DNA from 4 places in the Priestia sp. FSL P4-0332 genome. Region 1 is predicted to be linked to each of the others. Evidence: riboswitches for the same ligand, from Rfam matches in the RefSeq annotation. Region 1 holds a riboswitch; each other region holds the start of a gene.
What was found. A riboswitch is a leader RNA that binds a small molecule or an ion and turns the genes downstream of it on or off. The one in region 1 is predicted to bind S-adenosylmethionine.
Positions count from the first base shown of each region.

Region 2: another riboswitch for S-adenosylmethionine. It lies ahead of MKY06_RS11385 (Na+/H+ antiporter NhaC family protein); the one in region 1 lies ahead of MKY06_RS06525 (bifunctional homocysteine S-methyltransferase/methylenetetrahydrofolate reductase).
Region 3: another riboswitch for S-adenosylmethionine. It lies ahead of MKY06_RS20260 (hypothetical protein); the one in region 1 lies ahead of MKY06_RS06525 (bifunctional homocysteine S-methyltransferase/methylenetetrahydrofolate reductase).
Region 4: another riboswitch for S-adenosylmethionine. It lies ahead of MKY06_RS08015 (MetQ/NlpA family ABC transporter substrate-binding protein); the one in region 1 lies ahead of MKY06_RS06525 (bifunctional homocysteine S-methyltransferase/methylenetetrahydrofolate reductase).

Region 1 is NZ_JBBOUA010000001.1:1,278,404-1,286,528, forward strand. Features, by position in the region: gene MKY06_RS06515 (Cof-type HAD-IIB family hydrolase) at 1-771, opposite strand, end outside; gene metH (methionine synthase) at 1,152-4,595, opposite strand; gene MKY06_RS06525 (bifunctional homocysteine S-methyltransferase/methylenetetrahydrofolate reductase) at 4,596-6,434, opposite strand; SAM riboswitch class I at 6,542-6,648, opposite strand; gene MKY06_RS06530 (YkvI family membrane protein) at 6,993-8,027, shown strand.
Region 2 is NZ_JBBOUA010000001.1:2,252,566-2,260,690, reverse strand. Features, by position in the region: gene MKY06_RS11415 (hypothetical protein) at 74-310, opposite strand; gene MKY06_RS11410 (hypothetical protein) at 410-853, opposite strand; gene splB (spore photoproduct lyase) at 1,007-2,035, opposite strand; gene MKY06_RS11400 (transcriptional regulator SplA domain-containing protein) at 2,147-2,395, opposite strand; gene MKY06_RS11395 (LacI family DNA-binding transcriptional regulator) at 2,480-3,439, opposite strand; gene MKY06_RS11390 (hypothetical protein) at 3,564-3,692, shown strand; gene MKY06_RS11385 (Na+/H+ antiporter NhaC family protein) at 3,732-5,042, opposite strand; SAM riboswitch class I at 5,129-5,235, opposite strand; gene MKY06_RS11380 (ABC transporter permease) at 5,337-6,104, opposite strand; gene MKY06_RS11375 (ABC transporter ATP-binding protein) at 6,097-7,008, opposite strand; gene MKY06_RS11370 (YtoQ family protein) at 7,179-7,619, shown strand; gene MKY06_RS11365 (Ger(x)C family spore germination protein) at 7,774-8,125, opposite strand, start outside.
Region 3 is NZ_JBBOUA010000001.1:3,845,936-3,854,060, reverse strand. Features, by position in the region: gene MKY06_RS20285 (DUF6044 family protein) at 1-869, shown strand, start outside; gene MKY06_RS20280 (glycosyltransferase family 2 protein) at 882-1,871, shown strand; gene MKY06_RS20275 (hypothetical protein) at 1,982-2,422, shown strand; gene MKY06_RS20270 (GNAT family N-acetyltransferase) at 2,506-2,952, shown strand; gene MKY06_RS20265 (hypothetical protein) at 2,965-3,261, opposite strand; SAM riboswitch class I at 3,383-3,484, shown strand; gene MKY06_RS20260 (hypothetical protein) at 3,554-3,892, shown strand; gene MKY06_RS20255 (DUF1540 domain-containing protein) at 3,993-4,151, shown strand; gene alaP (alanine permease AlaP) at 4,469-5,872, shown strand; gene MKY06_RS20245 (GNAT family N-acetyltransferase) at 6,113-6,952, shown strand; gene MKY06_RS20240 (GNAT family N-acetyltransferase) at 6,982-7,380, opposite strand; gene pdxR (MocR-like pyridoxine biosynthesis transcription factor PdxR) at 7,493-8,125, shown strand, end outside.
Region 4 is NZ_JBBOUA010000001.1:1,583,231-1,591,355, forward strand. Features, by position in the region: gene MKY06_RS08000 (amino acid ABC transporter permease) at 1-448, opposite strand, end outside; gene MKY06_RS08005 (amino acid ABC transporter permease) at 476-1,177, opposite strand; gene MKY06_RS08010 (transporter substrate-binding domain-containing protein) at 1,215-2,060, opposite strand; SAM riboswitch class I at 2,527-2,643, shown strand; gene MKY06_RS08015 (MetQ/NlpA family ABC transporter substrate-binding protein) at 2,724-3,542, shown strand; gene MKY06_RS08020 (methionine ABC transporter ATP-binding protein) at 3,555-4,568, shown strand; gene MKY06_RS08025 (methionine ABC transporter permease) at 4,569-5,234, shown strand; gene MKY06_RS08030 (APC family permease) at 5,346-6,746, opposite strand; gene MKY06_RS08035 (LLM class flavin-dependent oxidoreductase) at 6,865-8,125, opposite strand, start outside.

The DNA of each region.
Region 1 (8,125 bases):
AACAATACGCGCTGCTTCACTAACTGATGACACAACAGCAGAGGCGTGGCGCTGAACAGCTTCAGGAGCTGTAGCCATAGCGAAACTGTTCGGCGTTAATTGGAACATAGGAATATCATTAAATGAATCCCCCACACATGCAATTTCCTCTGGTTTTAGCTGAAGATGATTTAATAAAATTTCAATGGCATTTCCTTTGCTGATATGTTTAGGCATAATATCCAAACACTGCTTGGCAGAAATATATGTATCAATATAATCACCAAACTCTTCGTTCACTTCTTTTTGCAGAGCTACCATTTCATCATGATCTCCAAGAACCGTGATTTTAGATGGAGAAAGAGCGTGACCAAATGAATCTGTCATTTCAATTTGTTCTTCGATAGGGAAAAACATGTGAGTTTCAATTGCTTCAATAATTTCATTTCGCTGCTCTACATAATTGGTGTCGTTTGAACAGACAAGCGTAATACGGTTAGGATCTATCGTTTTTTTATAAAGTTGAACCGCTAAATCATCTTCAAACACTTTTCCATGAAGTTCTTGATTTTCTTTGGTCCACACAAATCCTCCGTTTTGGCTTATGCGATGAAATGTATTGTTAATATCAGTAGAAATTTTTAAAATTTCCGTATCCATTCGTCCAGAAGCAAGACAAACCTCTACTCCTTGGCGCTGAAGTTCACTAAGTGCGTCTGCATTATGCTGTTCTACGTATTTTTCTTCGTGTAAAAGAGTGCCATCTAAGTCGCTTACAAATAATTTGATCATTTCTTGAAAATTCCTTTCCCTGAAAAATTTGCTGTGATAAGAGTGTTACAAATTTATTACATTCCTTATTCTATCAGTGTTTCCCAAGAAACTCATAAAAAAAGCTCAAACCGGCGGTGAATTCAAAGAGATTGAGACATAACTACATCAATTTTTCCCGCAGGAGTCTTCGCCTTGCCCTTCAATCAACAGCTAGAAACAGCTACATGAAATCTAGTTCACCATCATAATGAAAAAATCCGAATGGAGTTGATTCTCAGTCAAGAATCTGAATTCACCGTTCGGATCTTTCTTCAGCTAAAATACATTTGTCGCAGCCTTTTTTTCAGATTTGTTCACTGTAAAAAAACAGCCGCGGTCTAAAAGACCGCGGCCATATTTTATAATACGTTAAAATATTTCGCTTCAGGATGTGCAAAAACAAGGGCTGTAACAGAAGCTTCTGGTTCCATCATGAAACCGTCTGTTAACTGAATGCCGATGTCTTCAGGTTTAAGTAATTTAAACAGTTTTGCTTGGTCCTCAAGGTCTGGACATGCAGGATATCCGAATGAAAAACGCTGACCTTGGTATTTGGCTGAAAAACGCTCCGCCATTGTAAAGTCAGGCGAATCGGGGAATCCCCAGCGGTCACGAATTTGCTGATGAACACGTTCTGCTAATCCTTCAGCTAGTTCAAGCGCAAGAGCTTGGAACACGTGACTCTTTAAAAACTCGCCGTTTTCTTTGAATTTCGCGGCGCGTTCGCGAATGCCTGTTCCTGCTGTTACAGAGAAGAAACATACATAGTCCATCTCTTTTTCTTTAGGTTTTGCAAAATCAGATAAGCACAGGAACTGTCCTTTTGCTTGTCGAGGGAAGGTAAAGCGTTCAATTTCTGTTTTTTCATCAGCAGGATCATAAATAATTAAATCATTTCCGTCTGCTTGAGCAGGGAAGAACTGATAAATAACCGCTGGCTTAATTAAATTTTCTTTTAGTGCCAGTTCGAGCAGGTCATCAACGGTTTCTTTTAATTGAACAGCACGCTCGTCTTTTTCAGCAAGCAGCTTATTCACTTTTCCTTTTAGTCCTAAGTGATGGCCTAAAAGCATCTGCCAGTTAATATACGGAAGAACCTGTGCCAAATCGTAGTGTTTGACAACGTGCCGCTTTAAATCAGCCGGTACAAAAACAGGAGCGTCCGTTGAAATGGCGGATCTTTCTAAAACAGCCGTAGCTGCTTGAGCGGTTTGAGGCTGGCGTTCTCGAACCGCTACTTTCTTTTCTTGCCGCGTTTTTAAATCTGCTAAAAGCTGAATAACTTCTTCTTTGTTCTGCAGCTTATTTGCTAACGCTAATCCGTCCATCGCATCTTTGGCGTAGAGGACCGCACCTTCATATTCCGGGGCAATTTTAAAGTCAGTAAATTTACGGGAAAGGGCAGCGCCTCCTACCATAATTGGAACATCAATGCTTGATTGTGTTAAATCTTGGGCAGTCAAAACCATTTGCTGAGCTGATTTTACTAGAAGACCTGACAGGCCAATGATGTCTGGCTTTTCTTCTTTTACTGCTTCAATCAGCTGCTGCGGCGTTACTTTAATCCCTAAATCAATTACTTTAAAACCATTGTTGCTTAAAATGATGTCTACTAAGTTTTTACCGATATCATGCACGTCGCCTTTAACCGTTGCAAGAATAACTTTGCCTTTTCCAGAATCATTTTCAGTTGCTTCCATATGAGGTTCTAAAAAGGCAACGGATGCTTTCATCACTTCCGCACTTTGAAGCACTTCTGCTACAATCAGCTGGTTGTCATTAAACAAACGTCCAACTTCCGCCATGCCCTTCATAAGCGGTCCGTTAATAATATCTAACGGATCATCATATTGAGCTAAAGCCTGTTCTAAATCAGGAAGCAATCCTTCTTTTGTACCTTCGACAATATACATTGCCAATCGTTCTTCGAGTGTTAACGTAGAAATTTCTACTTTTGCTTCTTTCTTTTTATCACGATAAAAGTCGGTAAACGTGCTTAACGTTTCATCAGTTGTGTTAAATAATAACGCATTAGCAAGCTCAATTTCAGCTTCTGGAATAGAAGCATAGCGCTCTAACTTTTCGGTATTGACAATGGCATAATCGAGTCCAGCCTGCGTACAGTGATAAAGGTAAACGGCATTTAGTACTTCACGTCCGACTGGAGGAAGACCGAATGACACGTTACTTACGCCAAGAATGGTCAGGCAATCAGGCAGGGCTTCTTTAATCATTTTAATTCCCTTAACTGTTTCTTCAGCAGAACCAATATATTGTTCATCACCAGTCCCTACAGGAAACACAAGAGGGTCAAAAATAATATCTTTTGGATTAAAGCCATGTTTTTCAACAAGCAAATCATGTGAGCGTTTAGCAATCTCTACTTTTCGTTCTGCAGTAACGGCCATGCCTGTTTCATCGATTGTACCGACAACCAGAGCTGCACCGAATTTTTTTACTAGCGGTAAGATTGCATCAAAACGCTCTTCACCATCTTCTAAGTTAATGGAGTTAATAATGACCTTACCTTGTGAGTACGTTAAAGCTTTTTCAATAACTTTCTCGTCCGTTGAATCGATTACAAGAGGAACCTTCACTTTTTTTACAACTTCTTGAATAAATTCCTCCATGTCTTCCATTTCTTCACGGTCTGGATCTGCTAAGCAAATATCAATAACGTGAGCACCATTTTTAACTTGAGCACGCGCAATTTCAGATGCTTCTTCAATTTTTCCTTCTGCAATCAGACGCTTGAACTTGCGAGAACCGATTACATTCGTACGTTCTCCCACAAAAAGAGGGCGCATAGAATCGTCATATACAAGTGGTTCAATACCGGTTACAGCATGGTTATGCTCGGAGCGATCGAGCGAACGAGGCGCAACCTCTTTTACCGCTTCAGCCAGTGCTTTAATATGAGCAGGCGTTGTACCACAGCATCCGCCTACAAAGTTCAGCCAGCCTTTATCAGCAAACCCTTTAATTTTTTGAGCAAGCAGCTCAGGGGATTCATGATAATTGCCTTCTTCATCCGGAAGTCCAGCGTTTGGATAACAGCTAACTGCTGAAGTGGCTAGGTCTGAAAGAGAGCGAATATGATCCGTCATAAATTCAGGGCCTGTCGCGCAGTTAAGTCCGACTGAAAGAGGCTTCATGTGTTCCAGTGATAAGTAAAAAGATTCGATATCTTGACCAGCGAGAGTTGTTCCCATAGGCTCAATTGTTCCTGAAATCATAATAGGAACTTCGGTTTTTAGTTTTTCAAACGCCGCTGTAATCCCTAGAAACGCGGCTTTTACGTTCAGCATGTCTTGACAGGTTTCGACTAAAAGTAAGTCAACGCCGCCGTCTAACAAACCCCGAACTTGCTCTTCGTACGATTCTACTAACTCAGGGAATGTAATGCCTCCGGTAACAGAGAGAGTTTTAGTGGTAGGACCGATAGCTCCAGCTACGAACCTAGGCCATTCGGGAGTTGAATATTTATCGCGGGCTGCACAAGCAAGCTTCACAGCTTCGATATTCAATTCATAAGCCAAGTGACCTAAATCGTATTCATCAAGTACGGTAGATGTTGAGCCAAACGTATTGGTTTCAATGATGTCGGCACCTGCTGCAAAGTACTCTTCATGAATGCGCTGAATCACATGAGGCGCTGTTCGAGTCAAATATTCGTTACAGCCTTCATATTCTTCGCCGCCAAAATCTTCAGCGGTTAAATCAGCATCTTGAATCATCGTTCCCATTGCTCCATCGATGACGAGTATTCGCTTCTTTAGTTGTTGTTCGATAAGTGAGCTCATTTATATCTTCCTTTCTGATGTAACAAGTTGCTTGTCATGAATATAGCGTGTTAGAATCTCGGTCATTTCATAGCGCATAAACGGCGTAATTAAGTAAATACCGTCAAATAACTCATATGCTGTATCAATTAAGTTCTTTGCAATCGCAAGACCTTCGACTTCACCGCGAATCCGGTCATTTCCCGTTGCATCCATGCGTTCTAGAATATCTTCTGATAATTTAATTCCAGGTACTTCATGGTGAATAAATCGAGCATTTCTTGCGCTTGTTAACGGCATGATCCCGATGTATACCGGTGTTGTTAAATGTTTGGTTGCTTCATATACCTCTTCAATTTGCTTAGTTGAATAGAGAGGCTGAGTAATGAAATAGTGAGCCCCGCAGTCGATTTTCTTTTCCAAACGCTGAACGGCTCGGTCTAAGTGACGCACGTTTGGATTAAAGGCAGCTGCGATGGAAAAATTGGTTTTTTGACCAAGCGGTTTACCGGAATAAGATAGTCCTTCATTAAACTGAGCGATTAAACTAATCAAGTCAAATGAAGATAAATCGTAGACCGAAGTGGCGCCAGGGAAATCGCCAACTTTTGACGGATCACCGGTAATTGCAAGCACTTGATTCATTCCTAGCGTATGAAGTCCCATTAAATGAGATTGAAGTCCAATTAAATTTCGGTCGCGACAGGTAATATGAATAAGCGGTCGTGCTTTTGTTTCTTGCTGCATCAGTGTTGCCATTGCCAAGTTGCTGATGCGAGGTGAGGCAAGAGAATTATCAGCTAATGTAATAGCATCTACGCCGACTTTATCAAGTGCTTTTGCGCCTTCTAAAAATTTCGTCGGACCAAGCTGTTTAGGCGGATCTAGCTCGACGATAACCGAGCGGCGCTTCTTCACAATTTCATGCATATGAGGTTTATCCTGCTGCTCACGCTCTTGAACCGTAACGGCTGGTCTCATTTTAACGACTTTGCTTGTAATCGGAGGCAGGTCTTTTAAGGCAGATGACATTGCGCGTACGTGAGCTGGTGTTGTACCGCAGCATCCTCCAATTAAGCGAACCCCTTGTTCGCGGAATAAACGCGCGCTTTCTACAAAGTAGTCTTCATTAGTTTCATATTCCAGCTTTCCTTCCACATACGCCGGAAGGCTGGCATTAGGGTAAGCAGATAAGAAAGCACGATCAGGAAGCGGTACTTCTTCAAGAGACTGAATCATATGATAAGGACCTAAGCGGCAGTTTAGCCCGACAACATCTGCTCCCAACGCTTCTAATTCTTTTAATGCATCTGCTAAAGGACGGCCATCTTGCAGCACGCCAATATCATGCAGGGAAACGTGGGTAATAATAGGCTTATCCGTTTCTTTTCTTGCCAGTGTAAGAACGGTCTTTAATTCTTCGAAATCATAGTATGTTTCAAATAAAAGGCCATCCACGCCTTCATTTAAAAGCCAAAACATTTGTTCACGAATGCTTCGCTTAACCTCTTCTAAACTAATAGCGTTTTTTTGGAAAGAACGAATTCCGCCGAGTGTACCAACCACGTAAGCCTGATCTTTTGCAGCTTGTTTCGCTAATTTTACACCAGCAACATTGATGTCTTTGACTGAATCTTCTAATCCATAACGGGCAAGTTTTTGATAATTAGCAGCGTACGTATTTGTTTGAATAACGTTTGCACCAGCTTCTACATAGGCTCTGTGAATACGAGAAACCTCTTCTGGTTTGGTGATGTTTAGTTCTTCAAAACAGCTGTCAATACCGTGTGAGTAAAGGAGGGTACCAGTGGCACCATCCCCAATTAAAATTTTAGACTTTAAATCTTCAAGTAACCCCATGTCAAAACCTCCTTAAATTGTTCCGCTTCTATTTCACGAGTGATTCGTTTTATGCAATATGCCGATAAAATAGAAAAAGTCTTCTTAAGAAGAAGACTTTTTTCGCCTTCTTATCTTCCAAGCAATAAATTGCTTGCTGGATTTAGCACCATGTCTCTAACGACTGGTTGCTGAGGTTTCAAAGGGCCAGTCCCTCCACCTCTCATGATAAGAATCAATTGTATATAATTGAAACATATTTTTTTAAATAGAAAGAATACTTATTTAATAATTTATCTGATTTTTAGAAATTATACAACAGTAAATTGTGAATTTCCAGCAAATATTGAGGGAAATTTAAAAGCTAAAGGGAAAATATCCGTATATTTTGTTTAAAAATGACTGTTATGTTAGGGGTTAAGGAGTTTTTTGTGAGAAATACAAAAAGAAAATGAAAAATAAAAAATAAACGAAAAGGCACAAGCGCTGGGATATGCGTAGATTTACACGTAAAAAGGCTCGTCTTTTTTTAATCGTTTCTACATATAGTGAACTATGAAGGGTAGAAGGGTGATGGGCATGAAAAGGTGGAAACTCACGCTGCAGGTTGCTGCTACGTATGTAGGCACCGTTGTAGGAGCCGGTTTTGCAACAGGCAAGGAAATCGTTCAATTTTTTACACAGTACGGGGAACTTGGAATGGTCGGAATTTTGGTCAGCGGCTTGTTTTTTATTTGGCTAGGTTCAAAAATGATGCTGCTTTCGCACGCAATTGGGGCTTCTTCTTATCAGCAGCTTAATACATATTTATTTGGTGATGTGCTTGGAAAAGCGGTAAACGGTGTAATGATTGTCATTTTATTTGGAGTAACTTCAGTCATGCTAGCGAGTACGGGGGCAATAGGAAAAGAACAGTTTGGACTGTGGCCTCCTGTTGGGATGATTTTTACAATTGTTTTAACTTATATATTTATCGCAAAAGGAATTAACGGTATTTTAATGGTTAATTCTCTTGTTGTGCCGATGATGCTTTCATTTGCTTTTATCATCTTTGTGCCAAATATCAGCTATTTCTCACTGATTCAAACGAAGCCGGATTTAACGCTCGTCACGCAGTGGAAGTGGGCGGTTAGTCCCTTTTTATATATTTCCCTAAATCTAGCTTTGGCTCAGGCCGTTTTGGTTCCATTAGGAAGCTCCGTGAAGGATAGGAGCGTGATTAAAAAAGGGGCCGTAATAGGAGGGTGTGTACTTACGTTTATGCTTGTTTCTACTCATCTTGCCCTTTCCAATTTGCCTTATTCATTTCAACTTGATATTCCGATGAGTGCCGTTGTTAAAAATATCTCAGCGTGGGTGAATGTTTTATTTACGGTAGTTGTGTTAGGCGAGATTTTTACTACATTGATTGGAAATGTATTTGGAATCGCTAAGCAGCTTCAGTCATTTCTTCCCCTGAATGACAAACAAGCTTTTGCGTTTATTATCTTGGCCTGCTTTATTATTGGGCAATTCGGATATGCCCAGCTTCTTGAGTTTTTGTATCCGATATTTGGCTATATTGGACTAGCTTTTGTATGGATGCTATGTATTAAAAAAGAAAAAATAAGCTAAAAGCTGGATTTTAAAGAATAGATGTGAAAAAACGAAGTTAAATGATGTGACAAGTCGATTTTACTTTGCTATAATGTAAAACAAATAAGACTATAGCA
Region 2 (8,125 bases), 970 kb from region 1:
TCTATTTTTAGCAAAAAAAAATACAGCGCCCTTTTCAAAAGAAAAGTTCGTTGTATAGGATGTGCTGCATTTTTTATGTCACTTTCTCGCTGTATGTACTATGAAATCCCGCTTCGATGTGGGCTACTTGAAAGCTATGGTGACCAATTAAATATTTAACAATATCCACACGGTCAATTTTACCGGGCTTATTGTTCATTGCTTCTCGCACCATAGATTGAAATGTTTCTTTGCAAAACTTCTTTTCATGAAGCAGAATCGTTTCACAATACTCTTCATGGTCTCCCTCTGAAATACGATAATAATGCATTTCTTTCACCCCTTTTTAATGGTATACCTATTACATACCCCAAATATTGCTATTTTAACAAATTAATTTTATTATTCTTTATTTTTCTATATATATGGTTTATAGGGCAACGTTTCGAAACTCGTCGTTATAAATGCTAATTTGAAGCCGCTGAGAAAAACGTTCTTGTTCGATATATGTTTCAGGCATTAATCCAACAGGATATACCTTAGGGTTTTCGCCACTGCCTAATATGTATACATACATCTTTCCTTCGCTTGTATATCGAACCTTCGTCGAAATACCCCCTTGCCCTTGAAGAGGCGCATAAACAGCTCTTACATTATCTCTTATTTCTTGTACAAACCCATGTAGTTCAATATCAGAATCATAATAATGGTTTGCTTCATACAAGCCGTAAATACGAGACTTATCGATATCACATAATATGTTCCAAAATTCAGATAAATTTTCTTGGAACAACACTTGAATAAAATTTCGTGCAGCTTCTTGCTGTTCGTTTGTTAATTCTTTTGTTAGCGCAAACTCTTCATTTTTTAACATCTCAGTCACCTCCCTTTTGTATGTAATACGACAAGAGATAAAAATAACCTCTTTTTTTCAACTTATTAGCAAGCAATTTATTTTTTTACATTAAAAATTGAAAAGTTATTTTGACTAAGGCGTCAGAATAACTTTTCAATTACTGTAGAATAATTACGTAAAGTATTCGATTTTTGCATTCGGAAAATACTGATCAATGTAATATTCCAACGTCTCTCTTAATTCTTGTTCTTCATCTTTTGCGTATACATATTTTCCAATTCCGTAACGCCCCCATTTGTAGCGGCGCTCCTCTTCATTCATCTCAAGCTTTGTTTTCGGATAATTTTTCTCGATTACCCGCTTGGCCGGCTTGGTAAAGCGATGCTGAATCATTTCAAACGTAATATCATCTCTTGACTCCTCAGGTATAGAGGCGTCAAGCTTTTCAAACAACTGACGGTATCCCTCTTGCCAACCTTCATGAATGTAAATAGGCGCCACAATAAAGCCAAGTGGATATCCGGCTTTTGCAACTTTATTAGCAGCTTCAATCCGGTAATCAAGAGGAGATGTACCAGGTTCAAAGTTTTTTATAACATAATCTGCATTTATGCTAAAGCGGAAGCGCGTGCGACCATTATGTTTAGCATCCAATAAATGATCCACGTGATGAAATTTAGTCACAAAGCGCAGTTGACCTAGTTCACTTTCCCCAAAATATTCAATCGCGCGCTTTAATGAATGTGTCAAATGGTCAATTCCTACGATATCAGATGTACAAGCCGCTTCAAATCGCGTTATTTGAGGGGCTCTCTCCTGCATATATTGCTCTGCTTGACCTAATATTTCTTCAACATTCACGTACGTGCGAATATATGGTTTGCTTCCCATTGTTGTCTGCAAATAACAATAGTGACAGTGCCCCATACACCCTGTTGCAAACGGTATTGCATATTCAGCTGACGGTTTAGATGTATCAAATTTCAATGTTTTACGCACGCCAACTACTAAAGTCGACTTGGCATTGCGATATTTTTGCAAATCATTTTTTCCCGGTATATTACGCACTTGATTATGAGAAGTTGTTTGACGAATCTCAATTCCCATCTTCTCAAATTTTTCTTTTAATTGAACACCAAGCGGGTACTCCATTGCCCCTGGCTCAATATATACTAATTGAGGTACAAAAGGTTTTATCATCATGTACACTTCCTTTTTTCTAATATTAATAGCGTTTGAAAAATAAAACGACTCTATCCTTGGTAATTATTTTTCAAACAAAAAAGACTCTCCGTTTAAGAGAGCCTTGCGTCAGTCATATTGTTCATAATCAAATATCTTATTATACATTTTTTCAGCTTCTTCATATGTTGAATACACGGCATCATCTTCAGCTAACAAATGATAAGACTCATGTAAAAACAGCGCCTTTTCACCTTTGTTTTCAGGATGTTCAACAATTTCAGCTTGATTAATATTTGCAACGTTTGCCGTATGAGGATTTCGGTAAATAACAAATACTTGATCTCCCACTTGATATTCTTTTTTCTCCACGATCATCATCCTTTTCTTTTTTCTTTACTCGTATGATGTCCGCTTTTGCTCATTTTATCCGGTAAAAACCCTCATAGCATCATCAAGAATTCATACGCTTTTACGCTCAATAAACCGAAAAGGGAGCTCAATTTTCTGAGGAACCTTGCTTCCCACTAATGTAAAAAGCGTTTCGCCCATTTCCTTAAGAGGAAGTTCTATCGTTGTTATTTGTAAATAAGAAGAAAGCGGATGATTATCAAAACCAATGATAGCTAACTCACCAGGAACTGAAATACCCGCTTGTTCGCACTGAGCTTTTATTCCAATAGCTACTTGATCATTTGTTACTAAAAGCGCCTGAGGCCGATTTTTCATCTGCACTAGTTTTTCCACCACTTTTTCACCATCTGTCACGTTCAAACAGCCTTGAAAAACCCATTCCGGATGATAAGGCTGATTTATTCTTTCTACATATTCTTTGTATGCTTGTTGCCGCTGCAGGCTATTTGTACCCGTCATTCTTCCAATACAGTAGCCAATATCCGTATATCCTTTTTCTTTTAAATACATAAGCGCCTGCTTAAAAGCTGCATAATGATCAACGTATACGGAGCGAATAGAACGATTCTGTACGTTTTCGCACACGGCTATCGGCCCGTGCTGCTGATAATATTCAATCGTGCTCCAGCTGCTTGCTCTAGAACAAATAATCACTCCATCAACTTGCTTTGTTTTCAGCATATGAAGCGCTTCTTCTTCTTTTTTCACATCATAGTTCGTCTGACAAATAACAAGCTGATACTGCTTTTCTAACGCTTTAGATGCCACTCCTTCTAAAAGCAGACTAAAATACGGATGATTAATAAAAGGCAAGACGACGGCAATCATATTTGTTTTCCCTTTTGATAAGTGAACGGCATTAATGTTTTGTTCATAATTAAGTTCGTGAATAACCTGCTCTACCAGCCGGCGTTTCTCTTCTTTTACATACGGATGATGATTTAGCACCCGGGATACAGTCGAAACAGATACACCCGCTTTTTTTGCGATATCTCGGATATTTGTCATGTTTTCACCTTTTTCTCTTGCGCTGAAACGCGTTTCATACTTTATTCTCATTATAAAGTGAAACAGCAAGAAGCTAAACCCGTTACCATCGTGTTTTTATTCATTTACGTAAGGAGGTCATTTCATGGGTATTTTATTATTTATTTTATTATGCGGAATTGAAATTGGAGGAGCGGCTTATGCACTTAAACAAAATGAGACGCTTTGGAAGGAGTTAGATGAAGAAAAGCCGACTGATTTTTTCAAACAGTAAAAAACCCTTAAAAAGAACATTCTTTTTAAGGGTTTCATATTACGCAGCTTCTTTAGATGACTTAGACTTTTTATTTAAACGAGGAAATCCAATTACAATCGCAATGATTCCGCAAACCGCTGTTAACATTGGATAGAATGTAAATGGAATAATCTCAATCGGTGAAACTTTAGCAAACCCTGCTGCGAGAAGCATTTGTGCGCCGTAAGGGATAAGCCCTTGAACGCTGCATGAAAACAAGTCCAGCAGACTGGCTGATTTACGATTATCAATTGAATACTTATCAGAGATTTCTTTTGCTAACGGACCTGCTGTAATAATTGAAATCGTGTTATTAGCCGTCGCTAAATTAGTTAAACTTACCAGTCCGGCGATGCTGAATTCTCCGCCTTTTTTTGTTTGAATGCGTCGTGTTAATAAATTCAATAAGAACTGAATACCGCCATTATAGCGAATAAGCTCAACCATTCCGCCAATTAACAGAGATAAAATAATTAACTCTGACATTCCGCCAATACCTTCTGTCACAGTTTTAGCAAGAGAAGAAAGCGTGTAGCTTCCGTCAGCTAATCCAATCACGCCGGCTAGCACAATTCCTCCGGTTAAAATGCTTAATACGTTTGCACCAAATACTGCAGCAATGAGTACGCCGATATAAGGCAAGATTTTAAACCAGCTGAAATCTTTAATTTCTACTGATGACGTGTTTCCTAGCGTCATTACAAGCAATAGAATCACTGTAACAATCGCTGCAGGAAGTACGATAAAAAAGTTTACTTTCAATTTATCTGTCATATTTGTTTTTTGCGTACGAACTGCCGCAATGGTTGTATCAGAGACAACAGATAAATTATCACCAAACATTGCACCGCCAATCACACCGGCTATTGCCAATGTAACAGAAACATGCGCTTGCTCACTGATTCCTACAGCGATAGGTCCCAGCGCAGCAATTGTTCCCATTGATGTTCCCATCGAAATTGAAATGAATGCGCCAATAACAAAGATTCCTGCTACGACTAAGCTTTGCGGAAGCACAGAAAGCGCTAAGTTTACCGTTGAATCCACAGCTCCCATGCCTTTAGCGACTTCAGAAAAAGCACCTGCTAAAATAAAAATAAGCACCATAATAATGATATCAGGATGTCCTGCTCCTTTAGCAAAACGCTCCACTTTTACATTAAGTGAATCTTTGCGGTTCATAGCCAGCGCCACAATGGCTGCAATGATAATGGCTACTAATACAGGCAGCTTATAAAAGTCTCCCGTTATAATTCCTGATCCGACAAACAGGACTAAAAAGACGCCCAGCGGTAACAGCGCCCAGCCGTTTCCTTTTTGTTGTTCCATTCTTAACACCTCTTGTTTACGTAATAAAAAAAGACCTCTTCTTATTGATAAGAAGAGGTCTCTTATTTTGTATCATAAGATTACCCTTCTCATCTTCCAAACGAAACATCGTCTGCTGGATTTGGCACCGCACTGCGTACAGCCAGTTGCCGAGACATCATAGGGCCAGTCCCTCCGTCTCTCTTGATAAGAAGTTTATAGTTGTTTTAAAAATAGTCTTTCACTACTGTAATCTCTTTTTATTTAATTGTCAAATGCTATTTCAGAAAAATATATAGTGCGAAAATTCTCACATCAATTAGCTACGTCTCGTTTTAAAAACGCTGCCCAAGCTACGCCCATAAAGAAGACAAAATGCGCGACTAAGACGAAGATTGAAAATGGAATCGTCATGCCGTCAAACATCGTCTTCATTCCGTCCATATACTGCACAAAGTTTGTGTTGGCGAACAGTAAAAATTTCCCCCACCATAAACCAAACTCTGATACTAGTCCTGTTACAGCTTTTGCCCCGATACTTACGACAATAGCTAGACTTGAAGCAAGCGCGCTGTTTCTAAATAAAGACGACAGCATGAATGCGAACGTCATCATCATAAACGTTTCCATATACGCACTATCATACGTAAGCGTAATGTTTTTAAGCAGCTGCGCATCTCCTTCTAGACTGGTAAAGCCAAAGAACAATGCTCCCCATACAAACGAAAAAAGCAAATAGCTCAGTAAATAATACAAGCTAATTAAAATGAGGGTTAGGTACTTGGATGCTAAAATCGTTGAACGTCTAGCAGGACGAATTAAAAGAAACTTAATGGTACCTGCTTCAAACTCTTTTGCAACCATTGACCCTCCAACAGCAAGAGCAAAAAATTGAACAAGAATGAGCATACCTGAACTAAATGACAGGAAGTTCAAAATGTTGTCTTCTGTTCCTGCACTGTTTGCTACTTTCTTCATTAAAAGAGCCATACAAAGAGTTAAAATACCGATTGTAATAAACGTGACTTTTGTACTTCTTTTATGAAACCATTTCATATGTTCATTTTGAATTAACTTAAGCATGGTGCTCTCCTTCCGTAACGGACATAAACGAATCTTCAAGCGTCTCATACACAGGAGTGATTCGGTAGACTAAAATATTGCTGTCCACTAATTTTTTATTCACAGCTGGAATTTGTTCTTTTACAATCGCCACGTCGATACTATGTGATCTCATCGTTACTTCAAATTCTTGTGATAAAAGATCCGCTGCTTTTTGCGCATCAGACACTTCAAATTCTACGTACATTCCTTGATCTTGACGATTTGGAGATAGATCTTGAATGGCTTTTAACTCACCGTCTTGAATAATGCCAACGCGGTCACATAGTGCTTCTACTTCTTTTAATAAGTGGCTCGCGATTAAGATTGAAATTCCTTCTTCCCTGCAAAGCGTTTGTAAATATGTACGAAATTCTCTCATTCCCGCTGGGTCTAGACCATTTGTTGGTTCGTCTAATAAAAGCAATGCAGGCTTATGTAAAATAGCTTGAGCCACTCCTAAACGCTGTCTCATCCCAAGAGAATACGTCTTCACTTTTGCATGAATGCTGTTTTCAAGCTTTACTAAAGCAATCACTTCATCCAAGCGTTCTGATGTGATCCCTTCATGCATATTCGCAAAGTGTTTTAAATTTTGATAGCCCGTCAGATAATCATAAAACTCAGGGTTTTCAATAATCGCTCCAATTGATTTCATAGCTGATGTAAACTGTTCTTTTAAAGGAAAGCCGTTAACGGTAATCGTGCCCTCTGTTTCTTTAATGAGTCCTACGACGGTACGAATTAGCGTTGTCTTTCCAGAACCATTTGGACCAAGCAATCCGAAAATCTCACCGCGCTCAACCGATAAGGATACATCATGCAAAATGGTTTTCTTCCCAATTACTTTACTGACATGATCTACTTGTAGCACTGTTTCTGTCATCATGTACATCCTTTCTTTAATTAGCAATACGCCTTCTATTGTTTCTCTTTTTTAGCTATTTGTCTACTATAACCTTATTTTTGGAAAAGTAGCCCATTCAAATCATTCGTATTATCCGCTTACATTTGATAAAATAAAACAAACTTTAGTTAGAGGAGGACTTCTACATAATGAACTTAACCGTATACCTTGCCGGGCAAATTCACGATAATTGGCGGGACGAAATTAAAAACCAAGCAGAACAATTAAACCTTCCCCTTACCTTTGTCGGTCCCATGACAGACCATGACCGCTCCGACAACATTGGAGAAGAAATTTTAGGAAAACAGCCTAACGCTGTCTTAAAAGATGAAGCTGCTTCTCAAATTAATAATTTACGTACGCAGGTGCTCCTTAAAAAATCTGATGTGGTTATTGCTTTATTTGGCGAAAAATACAAGCAGTGGAACAGCGCAATGGATGCGGCAACAGCCATTGCATTAGATAAACCGTTAATTTTGGTTCGCCCTGAAAAACTGCATCACCCGCTTAAAGAACTGTCAAACAAAGCGCAGGTTGTAGTCGAAACGCCAGAACAGGCTCTTCAAGCATTAGCTTATATTTTTGAATAGCAAATAAGAGCTGTCGGTTCTGGACAGCTCTTATTTTTCATTTATCCCTCAAGCTCATTACTAGGGGAAATATTTTTTTAGCAAGCTCTAAGGCTATTTCCTTTTAGCTTCTTTCATTTTCAACATCAAAACAAGCAAAATTGTACTTAGCTACTCATTTTCTTGATCCTGACGTTCCATAATCTTTAATCATTAATTTTACATCATAGTTAATTGGAACTTCACTAAATGTTTGATCCCAATTGTCTTTAACCCTCATCCATACTCTGGGCCTCTTAATTCTCAATTGGTTTCCGAACCCGGCTACATCGACTTTATATTCTTTTTGCATTTTTTCTACCGTGTTTCTTACGAGGTGCTTCACTTTTTTTTCTGAGTTTTTTTGCACCTTATGTAAAAATTGATTTTCTAAAGGATTTCCTGAGACCACCCAATTTTCAGATAGCCTTCCCTCGGATTCAATATGCACATTGAAGGAGATGCTATTTCCTTTAACATGAGGTTCA
Region 3 (8,125 bases), 2.6 Mb from region 1:
CACATGTAATGACGCTTCATACCTTTGTCATTTTACCGCTTTCTTTTATTGTACTGTGGATTGTCGCTCGCAATCAGAAAGGAAAGCTTGAAAAAACGTTTTTGCAGTTATTTGTTCTTAATCTACTACTGTCGATTTGGTATGCGTTTTGGTTTTATAAAGGATGGGAGCCGCTAAAAGAAAAATTTCAGCTTTTAAATACGTTTAACTTTGCTAGATTTCATTTTTTACGCCCGCTCATTATTTATTTGATGTTTGCCGTTGGCGGCTATGTTTTATGGAAGCGGGGCAAAGCGTGGAAAAAGTTTGTGTGGGTGTGTTTGGTTTTACAGCTGCTTGTGTTATTTATAGCGAACCCTGAGCTTTATTATCGCTACAATCACGAGCCGTCAGTCAAAGAATTTTATGCTGTCCATCAATTCGATGAAATCAGCAGATATATAGGGAAACCTAAATCATCTTATCGGGTAGCAAGCATTGGGCTTCATCCATCAATTGCTCAGTATAACGGCTTTTATACGCTAGATACGTATAACAACTTCTATCCGTTAACTTATAAACATGAGTTTCGCAAAATCATTGCCAAAGAGCTTGATAAAAATAAAAAGTTAGAAAGCTACTATGATCACTGGGGCAACCGCTGCTATGTGTTTGTTAGCGAGCTAGGGAAAAAATATGATTACCGAAAAGACTCAACGAAAAAAATCCGTCATTTGCAGCTTAATATCAGCCAATTTAAGAAAATGGGCGGTCGCTATATCTTTTCAGCTGTTCCAATCGAAAATGCTGAAAGTGACGGTTTGCACTTTTTAAAAGCATTTAACGATAAACAGTCCGCTTGGAAAGTGTATGTATATGAAGCAAAGTAAGGGGGCAATAACATGAACAGACCTATTTTAACGATTGTTGTTCCATGTTACAACGAAGAAGAAGTATTCACAGAGACATCTTTTCAATTAACTACTGTAATAAAAGAACTGATAAATGAACGTCTTGTATCGAGTGAAAGCACCATTTTATTTGTCGACGATGGAAGCAAAGACAGCACGTGGTCGCTTATTGAAAAAGAAAGCTGCAGCAATTTATTTGTAAAAGGGTTAAAGCTAGCGCGAAATGTAGGACATCAAAATGCTTTGCTCGCAGGACTAGAAGCAGCCCATAAGCAATCTGATTGCGTCATTTCCATTGACGCAGATTTGCAAGATGATATTAGCGTCATTCGTACCTTTGTGGAGAAATATTGGCTCGGGTATGAAGTCGTATATGGTGTTCGAGACAGCAGAGAAACCGATACATTTTTTAAACGAACCACGGCAGTAGGGTTTTACCATTTTATGAATAAGCTAGGAATTCAGCTCGTTCAAAATCACGCTGATTTTCGTCTCATGAGCAAACGTGCTCTTGGCGAACTCATGAAATATAAAGAAGGAAACGTCTTTTTACGAGGCCTTGTACCATTAGTAGGATTTCGCTCCACGGAAGTCACATATGACCGAAAAGAACGGACGGCGGGCGAATCAAAATATCCGTTAAAGAAAATGCTTGCTTTTGCATTCGATGGGATTACATCTTTTAGCGTAGCGCCGATACGCTTATTGACGCTGCTTGGAGGAGCTTCTTTTCTCTTTAGTATTGCGTTTGGTATTTATGCGCTGATTCAAAAATATTTAGATCATACGCAAATCGGCTGGACGTCTCTTATTTTATCCATTTGGCTTGTAGGCGGCCTGCAGCTAATGGGAATGGGTCTTGTCGGAGAATACATTGGCAAGATTTTTAACGAAGTGAAACAGCGTCCTAAATATGCGATTGAAAGAGATTTATATACAAAACACTCATTAGACAAACAAAAAGATTTGCTTATGCATTAATTTAAGAAGCTTCTCCTAAATGGAGAGGTTTTTTTTTGTTAAAGCGTTTATCATAATTTTTAAGTGAACAGGAAATGCTACTACTAAAATTTCTAAGGAGATCAAAATCTATGAAAAGACTATTTTATACAGTCAGCACTTTTTGTTTTGTCTGGCTTGCTTTTGCAGCCATTCATGTCAGCGCTCTTTCGATTGAGAAGCTTCCAATGAAGAAATCATCTGAACAATGGTCGGTTGAACTGACAAAAGCGAGCATGACGGGAGATAATCAGCTAAAGTGGAAAAATAACGTCTATCATACATATGGATTAACCGTTGAAAACATTGGAAAAGACGTAGAGCGCGTGCAGGTCCAAGCTTTTCGGCACGAAGGAAAAAATAAGGCGAAATACAGCTTGTTTTCTCCTATTGAAAGGTCTAACTTAAGCAAAAGCGGTCAGCGTTTTCGCTATGCGAATTTTGCTGTTCCTGGAAAAGCGGCAAGCTTAGACATCATGATCAACTGGACGGACGAACAAGGTAATCATCAAGAGCATTTTGAATTTAAATAAAAGTCTTCGCCTAGGCGAAGACTTTTATTTTGCAGGAATTTATCCTCGCATGTAGAAAACGAACACGAAAGGAGAGATCGATAATGATTGCAAAAGCTACTGAAGAAGAATTACAGGAAATTCGGACGAAATCTGCTGATGCGCTGTTTGAAGGAACAATGAAGCAGTTTCATCCGTCAGCTGAACGCGTAAATGAACTAGTTGGTAGTGCCTTTGAAAAAGGCTGTTATTATTTAGTTTCAAGACAAGAAAATAAACTCGCAGGCTGGGTTCTTATCGGCCCATCTACCGACTTCTTTTCAAAAGAAGAAATTGGCTTTATCTACGAATTATATGTTGTACCGGAATACCGCGGGCAAGGTTTAGCCAAGCCGTTAATACAAAAAGCAATTGATGAATTGTCTATCAAAGGATACCCTGAAATCAGACTCAGCGTTCATGCTGGGAATTTTGCACAGCATGTGTATCGTGACCTTGGATTTGTAGATAAACAAATATCAATGACCTTACAGATGGTAAAACGTCCGTAACGTTGGTGAATATCAGCGAGTCCATAAAACATAAGATGTTATACACGCGATGAGGTTTGGCAGTGAAAGTAAAAGTAAATAAGTAGCCCAAACGGCTCCTTTATCTAGTACTTCAACGGCTCCTCCACCTGTATTATCTGAGGAAGGGGGATCTTCAAGCGCGTTCATAACTAAAGCTGCCGCAGCTAAAATAATTCCTCCGATGCTTCCCGTTGTTTTGACAATTGCAATATGGAAAGTAGATGAAAAAGCAATAGTAAGAAGCAGCAGCAAGCTTCCCAAAAAAGCAGATAACATATATCGTTTCATGTGCTCACCATCCTTTATGAAATCATACCATATTTTACTTCTTTTTTCTTTTTATTGAAAAGCTATTGACGTAACCTATAAAACATATTAGAATAGCCAGAAATAATTTAAAAACGAAATATTCTTATCTAGAGAGGTGGAGGGACTGGCCCTTTGAAGCCTCAGCAACCACAATTATTGAATGGTGCTAATTCCAGCATAGCCTAGCTCTGACAGATAAGAAGAGGAATCTTTTTCTATGATGAAATCCTCTTCTTAGGAAGAAACATTTCGTATAGAAAAGGTGAGGACATTGAACAGTAGACAAACAGCGTTAAGCACTGATGATTATTTAGATCTATACTTATTAGCCAAAGAAATAAAAGACGAAACGTGGCAGCAGGAAACTTTAGCTGCGCTAAAAACGCAGCAAAATCGTTCATTTGAAGAAAAACAATCCGCCCTAGTTCAAGAGATATGGGAAGATTTTAAACAGTTAAATGAAGATATTTCTTTTACGTATCGCTTGATTCAAAAAGAGCCAACTAACGAACAATTTCAGACTAAATTAAGGCACTTGAGAGAACGGCGGATCACGCTGAGCCGTGAGTTATATTTAGCTAAAAAACAGTATGTTGAACACACGCAATAAAAAGATCCGCTTGATAAACAAGCGGTTTTTTTGCGTGAAAATGTTAGAATCGTTATATTTCGGGTAGTAAATAGATAAGACAAGCAAAGGAGGGATAACAGTGGCCCAAGGTGTATTATGTGAAGTGAATGAGTGCATGTATTGGAAATCCGGAAATAAATGCAGTGCAGAGTCCATTTACGTTGTGAGTCCTGAAAGTAGTCACCATGTTTCTGAAACGGAAGAACCTGGCTGTAAAACTTTTGAACCCGCGAGATAAATGCTAGTTTTTATAAAAAAGCATAAAATGAACGATGCGCTGACGGAGTTGAGTCGGCGTTTTTCTATTTTTTTAAAATACTATTGCTTAAGTGCAATAATAAATACATATTAAAATAGCAGGGCCTATGTCTAATTGTGCGTTTAAACAAAATGATAAGATAATTTTTTTGTTTTTCGACAAAAGAAAAGTGAGAGAAAGGTGATAGAATACAAATATACAGCCTAGCTGTCTTTTAGCACAAACTTATATGAAAGCGCTAACAAAAAAGGCTGTGTTCATCTCGTTTTGACAGATTGGAAAAAGGGGAGACGTTTATGCAGGGGAAAACTCAGGGGAAAGAATTGAAACGCGGGTTAGAAGAAAGACATGTGACGCTGATGTCCTTAGGAGCAGCCATAGGGGTAGGACTGTTTCTTGGATCTGCATCTGCTATTAAATTAGCAGGACCGGGAATATTATTGGCGTACGGATTTAGCGGAATGATTATGTTTTTTATTATGAGAGCACTTGGAGAAATGGCGATTCAAAAACCTGTTGCAGGTTCATTCAGTAAGTACGCACGCGACTACTTAGGGCCGCTTGCCGGTTATTTAACAGGTTGGAACTACTGGTTTTTATGGGTTGTAACATGTATGGCTGAAATTACAGCCGTTGGTATTTATATGGGGTATTGGTATCCGGATGTACCAAACTGGATTTGGGCGTTATCGGCGCTTGTTATCATGACAACGGTTAACTTCTTAGCTGTTAAGGCATATGGTGAACTGGAATTTTGGTTTGCACTTATTAAAATTTTAGCGATTGTATTAATGATTGCCGTTGGATTATTAATGATTGTGTTTGGAATCGGCAACGGCGGCGTTGCGACTGGTATCAAAAACTTGTGGGACAACGGCGGACTGTTCCCGAACGGATTTAAAGGCATTTTGCTGTCGCTGCAAATGGTCATGTTTGCATATTTAGGAATTGAAATGATCGGCGTTACCGCGGGAGAAGTGAAAAATCCGGAAAAATCTCTAGCAAGAGCGATTGATTCTGTCTTTTGGCGTATTCTTATTTTCTACGTTGGTGCATTATTTGTCATTATGTCGATTTATCCGTGGCAAGAAATCGGTTCACAGGGAAGCCCTTTTGTATTAACATTTGAAAAAATCGGCATTCCAGCGGCGGCTGGTATTATTAACTTTGTCGTGCTAACAGCAGCTCTTTCTTCTTGTAACAGCGGTATTTTTAGTACAGGCCGTATGCTGTTTAACTTAGCAGAGCACGGAGAAGCACCAAAAGGATACGGCCAGCTTACAAAAGGCGGCGTACCGGGAAAAGCTGTTTTAGCATCAGCGGGTGCTTTATTAGTGGGAGTAGCGTTAAACTACATTGTGCCTGCCAAAGTATTTACGTGGGTAACAAGCATTGCAACATTCGGTGCGATTTGGACATGGGGAATTATTTTGCTTTCTCAAATTAAGTATCGCAAAACGTTAAAAACAGGTGAAGAGGCAAAGCTGAAATATAAAATGCCTTTATTTCCGTTAACATCTTATGTGTCACTTGCGTTCCTAGCGCTGGTGGTGGTTCTCATGGCATATAATCCAGATACTAGAATTGCAGTTGTCATCGGACCATTATGGTTTATCGGTCTTATTATCGCGTACTATGCAAAAGGATTCCACAAACGAAGTCAAGGTTCAGCTGCAGCTGAGCAAAAGCTAGTGAAATAAAAGAAAAGACCTCTTTCTTGGAAAGAGGTCTTTTTTCATTAGTTTATGTGCGAATGATTAGTTTGTTTTAAGGGATCATTGGTACGTATGAATAATGTAGAAAATATTCTATTTATTCTGTACTATTTAGTTAGAGAATTCGTTAATGATTAAGTGGTAATTGAAAGTGGATAAGTATGTTAGTTTTACGCTTTTTAACGCCGTACAGTGCATCGAAAAGTTGGGAGGAAATAGGCAGAAATGATAGAAAGATTTAGTGAAAAAGACATAAAGGATTTGCTAGTGCTATCTAAGTTGGAAAAATGGGATTATAGCGAAGCGGATTTACATACGATTTTTTCATCTGGAGACGTATTTGGTCATAGAAATGAGAAAGGTAACATTGTATCAAGCGTAGCAGTAATTTTGTATAAAAATCAGTCAGCTTTTATAGGAATGGTAATTGTGAGAAAAGATTACCGAAAACAAGGGTTAGCCGGGCAGCTCATGAAGCACTGTTTGCAAACTCTTTCCCCTGAGGTGAATGCCTACTTAATTGCGACAAAAGAAGGTGAGCACTTATATAAAAAAGCAGGGTTTAAAACCGTGGACTATGTAAGTAAATATATAAGCAGTGAATACATACCAAGAGCATTTAAAGCTTCAGGGGTTTATACACGATCCTTAACGAGAAGGGACTTCAAAGAGGTTGTAAAGCTTGATGAAGCAGCATTTGGAGATAATAGAAAGCTATTTTTAAAAAGTAGAATTCAGCAAGCTGAAAAAGCAGTTGTCTTACAAAACGAACAAAATAAAATGACGGGTTATGGTTTTGCGGTTCGTACCCCAAGCAATATCGTGATTGGTCCTGTAGTTGCTCCAAACGCTGAAGCAGCAATGCTAGTCATTGATGAACTAGCGAAGAATTACAAAGAAAAGCTGAGAATTGACCTGTCTTCTCATGAGGAAACGTTAAAGAAACTTATGGAAAATCACGGATTTCAGCTTCAAAATGAGCCTCCTGTTATGGCGTATGGTGTCAATCCCCTACCTGCTAGACAGGGCAATCTTTTTGCTATAGCAGCTCAGGCGTTTGGATAAAAAGAAAGGAGAAGCTCCTTTCTTCGCGTCTACCGAATTCTATCAATTTTAAATCCGTTATCAATTTGATGAAAGCCGACTTTTGGATAGTAGTTCATAGCAGAAGGAGCGGAAAGTAAAATCAGCGCGACTTCTTCGCCGATTTCTGATTGAACGTGTTTGATTAGCTGTGTACCGATTCCTTGATTTTGATAATCTTTTACAACAGCTAAATCCGATAAATAGCAGCAATAGCTAAAATCTGTTAACGCTCTGGCTATGCCAATGAGTTCGCTGTCGTTCCAAGCGGTGATAGTAAGAGAAGCATGATCAAGCATTCTTTGAATTCGATCAAGGTCTTGTGCAGGACGTTTAATACCGGAATGTACAAATACTTCAGCAGCTTGTTCCGCACGGATTGAGACGTTGGTTTTATAAGTGATAGTCATTGCGTCATCTCCTTGATTTATAAGATATAGTCCAGTATATGAAGAACCTGAACTGAGAGTAAGTGTCAGAAACAGTGAATTTAATAGTATCAGTTAGAAAGGAAAGAACACTATGTTAGAGTTAATGCCTTTGCTTGATAAAAGAAAAGCAGATCCCTTATACATGCAGCTTTATATCTACATAAAGAAACAAATTCAAAAAGGTACCATTCCGCCTCTTGAAAAACTGCCTTCTAAACGAAAGCTAGCTCTTCATTTAAGCATTAGCCAAAATACGGTTGAAGCAGCTTATGTACAGTTAGAAGCAGAGGGCTATATCGAGATACTAGCCAGGAAAGGGGCATTTGTAAAAGAGATAAAAAATGAAGTTGTGCTTCAAGAACTGCCTCCCGCCTATGTCTCTTTACCGCAAGAAGAACGGAAATCAACTGTCATTGACTTTAGCCATGGAAAGGTAGACGTAGAAAAATTTCCGTATAACACGTGGAAAAAGCTAACGGTTCAAACTATTTATCATGATGAAAGCCAGCTTTTTTACAGCGGACATCCACAGGGCGAACTGCTTCTTCGCCAAGAAATTGCAGCGTATCTTTATCATTCAAGAGGAGTGCGCTGCACGGCGGAGCAAATTGTGATAGGTGCAGGTACGCAGTATCTTATGTGGCTGCTTTCTGTCACGTTGGGGAAAGAAAAAATAATTGGGTTTGAAAATCCGGGTTTTCACCGAACGAGGCACGTTTTTCAA
Region 4 (8,125 bases), 300 kb from region 1:
TTCTTTTAATAGCTTGAAAAGTAGTCATTCCTATTGAATATGCAGCTTCAAATTGACCACGGTCAATGGTTTGAATAGAAGAACGGAATACCTCTGATTGATAAGCAGAGGTATTTAATGTGTACGCAATTAAAGCATAAATTAAAGGTGAAATAGTATCCCCACCTAAGTGCCATCCTTGAGTCTCGTTTAGAAATTCTATAAAAATAGGGATTCCGTAGAAAAATACATAGAGCTGTACGAGCAATGGAGTGCCTCTCATAAATGAGACGTATATAACAGCTATTTGCTTTAACAGTGGAATTTTATATATTCTGCATCCCGCAATGAAAAGACCAAAAATACTTCCTAACGCCATTGAAATGATCGATATTGTTAGTGTTAAAGGCACACCTTTTAAGACTTCAGGAGTTTGCTCCAAAGCAAATCGCAAATCAATAATAGGCAATCATGTTCACTCCTTTACTAGTGCAGGTTATTTAGAGATGCTGACCCTGCCTTTTTTAAGATGTTTCTCTAAATAACTGACTATGATTTCAATTACGATACACATGCTCCAATAAACAAGTGAAATCGTAACATAAATTTCAAACATTCCTATTCCATAGTTGTTGCCCAAAATAAGGCGAACTTGCCCCATAATATCAATAATCCCAATGCTAAAAGCAAGTGCAGTATCTTTTAATAATGAAATCGTAGCATTTCCTAAATTAGGTAGTGCTGCTACAAACGCTTGAGGAAGGATAATTCTTCTTAAGGATTGAAAATAGTTCATGCCTATACTATACGCTGCTTCGAACTGCCCTTTATCAATCGAGAGATATGCTGAACGAATAACTTCTGATAAAGGAGCGGCAGTATGTAAGGAAAAAGCAATCACCAAGAAAGTGATGCGACTCCAGCTGTTAATGTCGATATGGACAAGGAGCAGCAGCTGAGGAAGGCCAAAGTATACAAGAAACAGCTGAACAAGCAGCGGTGTACAGCGCATAAAAGATAAATAGATGGTAGCCATTTTAGAAAGAACAGGCTTTTTTTGAATGCGTATCAGGGCAATCACGAAACCTAAAAGCAACGAAAAAAGTAGAGAAAGGCCTAACATAAATAGTGTTAAAGGAAGTTTATCTACCACTTGCCACAATAGTTTTAACCAATCATGAAAATCAGTACTAATCATATCTCACCCCGCCTTAATGATGAATTCTTATACTCATTTAATCTTGGAAATTGAAGTTTTGCTGATTAATATACTTTAAGTCTTTAAAGAAATTTACTTTAAACCATTTTTCAGCCAAGTTTTCTAGCGTCCCGTCATTTTTTAATTTGACTGTCGCTTTATCAATTTCATCAGCAAGTTTTTGATTATTTTTATTAAAGACTAACCAAGTTGGTTCTTTTGATACAATGCCTCCTACTTTTAAATTTAATTTGAGCTGTTTTTGTACTTCGTTAAATGTTGTTACGTTTAAAAAAATAGCATCCGCTTTACCTTTATCCACTAACTTTAAGTTTTCTGCCGTAGAAGGGTTATCAATGCTTTCTAATGTTAAAGGCTTAGTGGCATGTTCTTTGTTATAAGCATTCAAAATAGCGCGCAATCCACCTGTAGCAGATACGGGTGGAAACTTTTTATCTACCATATCGTCAAGTGTTTTGATATCATTCCGTGATTTTTGTGTCACTAAGGCCGTTAAAGAATAACCATATTCATGTGCAGGATAAAGAAACTTTTCTTCACGTTCAGGGTTTTTAAAGAACCAATTGATGGCGAAATCATATTTTCCTGTCGAGACACCTACCAAATTTGTTTCTTCTTCCCCAAGCGTATATTCAAATTTGTATTCCGGAAGCTTTTTTTCAAGCTGTTTTAAATAATCCATATCATATCCAACAGGCTCATTCTGGTCGTTCGTAAATAGAAAAGGCGGATTTACTTCATCACTCAAAGCAACTTTGACTACTTTTTTATCGCTATTTTCTGAGCTAGAGCTTTGAGAGCATCCTCCTAAAGCCATAATAAGTCCAATTGCAAAAGCTAAAGTAAAGTATAATTTTTTCATCGTTTTATTCCTCCCGATACTAATTTCTGTGTGACGAATAATAAAAAAGCACCGAAAAAGCTGCTAAAAAGCTTTTTCGGTGCCATTGGTGATCCAGTAGGCAGTGAACATATACTTACTACTACAATAGAGGAAGTATATTCTAACAGTAAAAAATTTTTAAATAAGATTTGGAATTCCACAAACTATATATTACCGATAGAATTAATATGAATTATATCGATGTATTCCTGTTTTTGTCAATGTCATAAATGCAAAGAAAAGTATTCTTGCTTAAGTAATAGAAAGCTATTCACTATATAAGAATAAGAAAAGAGAAATCATAAGTTATACAAATCATCTTTTAATTGAGTTTTCTTATATAAATCTTTTATTATTCCTATACTGAAAATTATATTAAAAATAAACATTGACAATTTTCGGATAATAAAGTTAAATTAATGTAAATAAAACTTTATAAAAACAACTCTTATCAAGAGCGGTGGAGGGACTGGCCCTTTGAAGCCCGGCAACCCAACAATACACGTATTGTTTTGGTGCTAAATCCAGCAATGTGCATATTATGTGCATTGGAAGATAAGAGAACCGATCGTAAACTATCGCTTCTCTTAATCTTTAAGGGAGGCGTTTTTTTATGGAGAAAATAAAGGAGAGAATAAAAACATGAAAAAAGTAACAAAAGCAATTGGACTTACTTTAGTGGCAGCATCGCTGTTGGTGTCAGCAGCCTGCAGTAAAACAGAAGCACAAGCATTAGATTCGAAAAAGATTACAATCGGTGTAACGGGTGGACCTCACCAGCAAATTGCAGATCAGGTGAAAAAATTAGCCAAGAAAGATGGTATTGATATTACGGTAAAAGTCTTTAATGACTATAACACTCCTAATACAGCATTAGATCAACATGATTTAGATAGTAATAACTATCAAACCCTGCCTTTTCTAAAGCAGCAAGTGGAAGATAAAAATTATAAGATTACAGATGTGTTCAAAACAGTAGCATTCCCGATGGGTATTTATGCAAATAGCTTAAAAAATGTTAGTGAGCTCAAAAAAGGAGACAAAATTGCAGTACCAAACGACCCAAGCAACGAATACCGCGCGCTCAAACTATTTGAATCTGCAGGAGTTATTAAATTAAAAGATGGTGTGAAAACAACGGCTACTAAAAAAGATGTTGCTGAAAATAAGCTTGATCTTCAAATCGTAGAACTAGAGGCGTCTCAACTTCCTTCTCAGTTGGATGAGGTAGCTGCAGCAGCCATTAATACAAACTTTGCAATGGGAGCGGGTTTATCGATTAATGATGATGCAATCTATCATGAAAAAATAAAAAATAATCCATATCCAAACTATTTTGTTGTCCGTACAGAGAATAAACAAGATAAAATTATTGATAAACTAGAAAAATATTATCATTCAGATACAATTCGTACATACATAGAAAAAGAATTTAAAGGTTCTGTTGTACCGGCATTTTAAGGAGGGGCTAGAATGATTGAACTGAAGAAAACTTCTAAAACCTATAAAGTGAACGGAAAAGCGGTAGAAGCTGTTAAAGATGTTTCGTTAACGATTAATAAAGGTGAAGTATTCGGTGTTATTGGATATAGCGGAGCTGGAAAGAGCACATTAATTCGCTGCATTAATTTATTGGAAAAACCGACTTCTGGAGAGGTCATCATTGATGGAAAAAATCTATCAAAGCTAAGTAAGCAAGAGCTGCAGAAAACGAGAAGGAAAATCGGCATGATTTTTCAAGGCTACAATTTATTAAAAACGGCAACAGTTTACGACAACATAGCGATTCCATTAAAGCTAGAAGGCGTAAACAAAAAATTAATTCAGGAGCGCGTAGAAAAATATTTATCAATCGTAGGACTTTTAGATAAACAAAATCATTATCCTTCACAACTTTCCGGCGGACAGAAGCAGCGTGTTGCTATTGCTCGTGCGCTAGCGCATGAACCTGAGATTTTATTAAGCGATGAAGCAACTAGTGCACTTGATCCCGAAACGACCGAAGCCATTTTGAGCTTACTGTTAAAGATTAATAAAGAGCTTGGATTAACAATCTTTTTAATCACGCATGAGTTAAAGGTGGTACAACGCATTTGTGACCGAATTGCAGTTATGGAAAATGGATACGTCGTAGAACAAGGTACAGTCGTTTCCCTTTTTACTAACCCTAAGCATCCGACAACAAAGCGCTTTGTAGAATCTGAAAATACTTTCACTATTCCGTCTGAAATAATGGCGTCTTATCGCAGTACCGGTAAGCTGGTTTCTTTGCACTTTGTTGGAAATGAGCTTTCAGAAGAACCAGCTTTAGCTTTAGTTTCTCGGAAATTTAATGTATTGCCAAGCATATTAGCAGGGGGAATTGAACAGCTAAAAAACCACACTCTTGGTAAGTTACTCGTTCATTTACGTGGTGAAAAGGAAGAATATGAACAAGCGATTACATACTTAACAAATCAAGGCGTAATTGTAGAGGAGGTAAACTAAATGGCTGCTTTCTTTAATGAGTGGGGAAGTGTAATTTGGGAAGGTTTATTACAAACCGCTACGATGACCATTATCTCGTTAATTATTGCCATCATCATTGGTTTACCAATGGGAATTTTTTTAGTAATGACAAGACCAGGTGGGCAAGCTGAAAATGTGTGGGTATATCGAACGTGCAACTGGATTATTAATATTATTCGATCCATTCCTTTTATCATTTTATTATTTTTCATCCTTCCATTCACTAAACTAGTTGCAGGTACTACAATTGGCGTACAAGGTGTTATTGTCCCTTTAGTTGTGTATACAGCCCCTTATATAGCTAGGTTAATGGAATCTGCATTACTTGAAGTAGATAAAGGTATTATAGAAGCTTATCAATCAATGGGAATCTCAACACTAAAAATTATTTGGTATGTTGTTGTTAGAGAAGCACGTTCAGGTATTATTCTTGGGCTGACAATAGCTACTATTGGTCTTATTGGGGCGACGGCGATGGCAGGGCTTGTTGGAGCAGGAGGGCTTGGAGACATTGCTTTTCAATACGGACACTTACGTTTTGAGCCCACTGTTATGTATACAACCATTTTAATTTTGATTGTTATTGTTCAGTTGATACAGTCCTTGGGGAATTATTCAGCAAGGAAATTAAAAAAAGACAGCTGACTATAAAAATAAGAAGCTCACGCATTCTAGGTGCGTGAGCTTCTTATTTAAATGGAACAAATCTTTAGTTCTTCTATAACTAACGGGTGAATGACAGATAATTGTTCATCACTATTTCCGTTGAGTGCTGAATGGTTCTAATGGATTTATAGCAGAAGCTTTAGAATTTCCTTTTCTTACTTTAAACCACGAGTAAATTAAACTGACTATACATACTGCTAATATTGCCCAAGGAAAGTAACCCGTTGGGAGCGGCTGACCAGGTTGAACCATAGCCCAAATAGGAAGGCTAATACTTACTAATCCTAAAATTGGAAAGATAAATTTACGATGAAATGGCCATCTTTCTTTTTTATTAAATATAACAGCTAAGTTAAGCATTAAATAAATTAGTAGAATAGGGATGGTACCTAGCGTGCTTACGTAACCAAATCCAACGACCCAATTTTCACTGAATATACCGAAGAGGATTGCTAGCACTAAACCTATTCCCATAATTAATGTTAAAGTTCCAATCGGCGTTCCCCATTTAGATACCTTTGAAAATTTGGTAGAAATTAACCCTTCTTTAGAAGAATTAAAAGCAATTCTTGAAAAGGCATTTAAGCAAGTAATGGACATCCCCACAATGCTAGTAAACCCAGCGATAATCGCAAAGATAGCAAGTTCATTTAAATACCTGTTTGCCAATTCCATAAATGGATTTGAACTTTTGCTTAGAGCAGAAGCACTATTAGAAAACCCTTGAATCACACAATATGTGACAAATATATAGAAGATAGCCATAATTGCAATACTGGCTAAAACAGCTCGAGATGTATTACGTTCTGGATTTTCTGTTTCTTCTGCCAGTGCTACAGAGTTTTCGAATCCAATAAATAGATAAACAGCTAAAGGGAAACCTAAACCAATTCCCGCGAGTCCACCTTTAATAGAAGATAAATGAAATGGTTCTAAAGATAGTGGTTCAGGAGGATAGAATAAAATCAAGATAGAAACAACTAATAGAACAATAACTTCTATTATTAATGCTACAGAAGCAATTTTTGTAGAACGATCTATTCCGACTATTGTCAATCCCCATATGAATAAAGTTAAAAGAATCGTAGGAATAATCCAGTGAATATGAATTCCGTATAGCGCTAGCGAATCGGCTGTCCAACCACCTAATTCAATAAATGCTGAAGCGGCAAGAAAAAATGTTCCAACTATAAATATGATTGCTGAGGCAGTTCCAACTACGCTGCCAAACGTCATACCAATATATTTTACAAGTGACCCGCTCGAGGGATACTTCTTAGAGAAGTTCGTTAGACTTAACCCGACCATTGCTACTGCTAATGCGGCAATTAATAATGTGAGGGGAGAGCCGGTACCTGTCGCTAGAAAAATAACTGGTAATCCATAATAAATGGCTGCTGCTGGAGCAATTTGAGCCAATGTAGAGTTTACTGCATCAAATAATGTTAGTCTTTTTTTCGGAGCTAATTGTGACGTTATCTTAGTACTCATATTTTTCCTCCACCGTATAATAAAAAGGATTTATCTACAATAAGAGGCTCTTTCTCAATGAATAAGAGAGTAGGAGCCTCAGGTTGACCATTTAGCCAATATTTTAAGTCTGAATTTTTTATGTTTTAGACGTAGCGGTTTCCTTTGAAAAGTAATGATGATACTGACGTCCCGGGTGATGATCCGGCAGCTGATCGTATCCGAATAAATTTTTCCGAAAAGAACCTGATTCATATTCTTTCCGTACAAGGCCGCGTTCTTGCAGTAGAGGAACAACATATTCAACAAAGTCTTCAAACGTACCAGGAGATACAGCATAAGCAATGTTAAACCCATCTACATCCGTTTCATCAATCCACTTTTCCATCTCGTCTGCAATTTGAGCCGGTGTTCCAACGGCTACTGGACCAAGGCCGCCTATTCCTACGAAATCAGCCACTTCCCGTATGGTCCACTGCTTGTTTGGATCAATTTTTGTAAAGGTCTCAATAACAGATTGAATTGCATCGCTTTGTATATACTCTATTTTTTCATCAGGAGCATACTCGTCAAAATTGATGCCAGTCCATCCTCCTAAAAGTGCCAAACTGCCTTCATAGCTAGTATGCTGTACGTAATCATGGAATTTGGCTTTTGCTGCTTCTTCAGTTAGCCCAATAATGGGTGTAAATACAGAAAGGACTTTAACTGTCTCAGGGTCCCGCCCGCTGATTTTGGCTTCTTCACGTATTTTTCGAACATAGTTTTTTGCAATCGAAGCTGTCGGCACGCTAATAAACATGAGTTCAGCGTGTTTCAAAGCAAATGCTCGCCCTTTTTTAGAAGCGCCCGCTTGAAAAAGAACAGGGGTTCTTTGCGGAGATGGTTCGCATAAATGAGCTCCTGGAACTTTATAATATAAACCATTATGTTGAATATCATGAACTTTATTAGGATCTGTATATACCTTGTTAATTTTGTCTACAGATACAGCATCGTCTTCCCAACTTCCTTCCCATAGCTTATATACCACTTCTAAATATTCATCCGCTATTTCATAGCGTTCATCATGGCTTGTTTGTTGATTCAATCCAGTGTTAACAGCGGCACTGTTTAGATAAGAAGTAACAATGTTCCATCCTATACGTCCTTTTGTTAAATGATCCAAAGTAGACATACGTCGTGCAAATATATAAGGATGTTCATAACTTGTGGACACTGTTAACCCGAAACCTAGATGTTTTGTTGCTTGTGCCATAATGGGAATTAAAAATGCAGGGTCATTAACTGGAAGTTGTGCTCCCTGGCGTACAGCAGGATCGCGTGAACCTTGATACACATCATAGGTTCCTAACACATCAGCAAGAAAAATGGCATCAAAGTGTCCTTTTTCTAATACT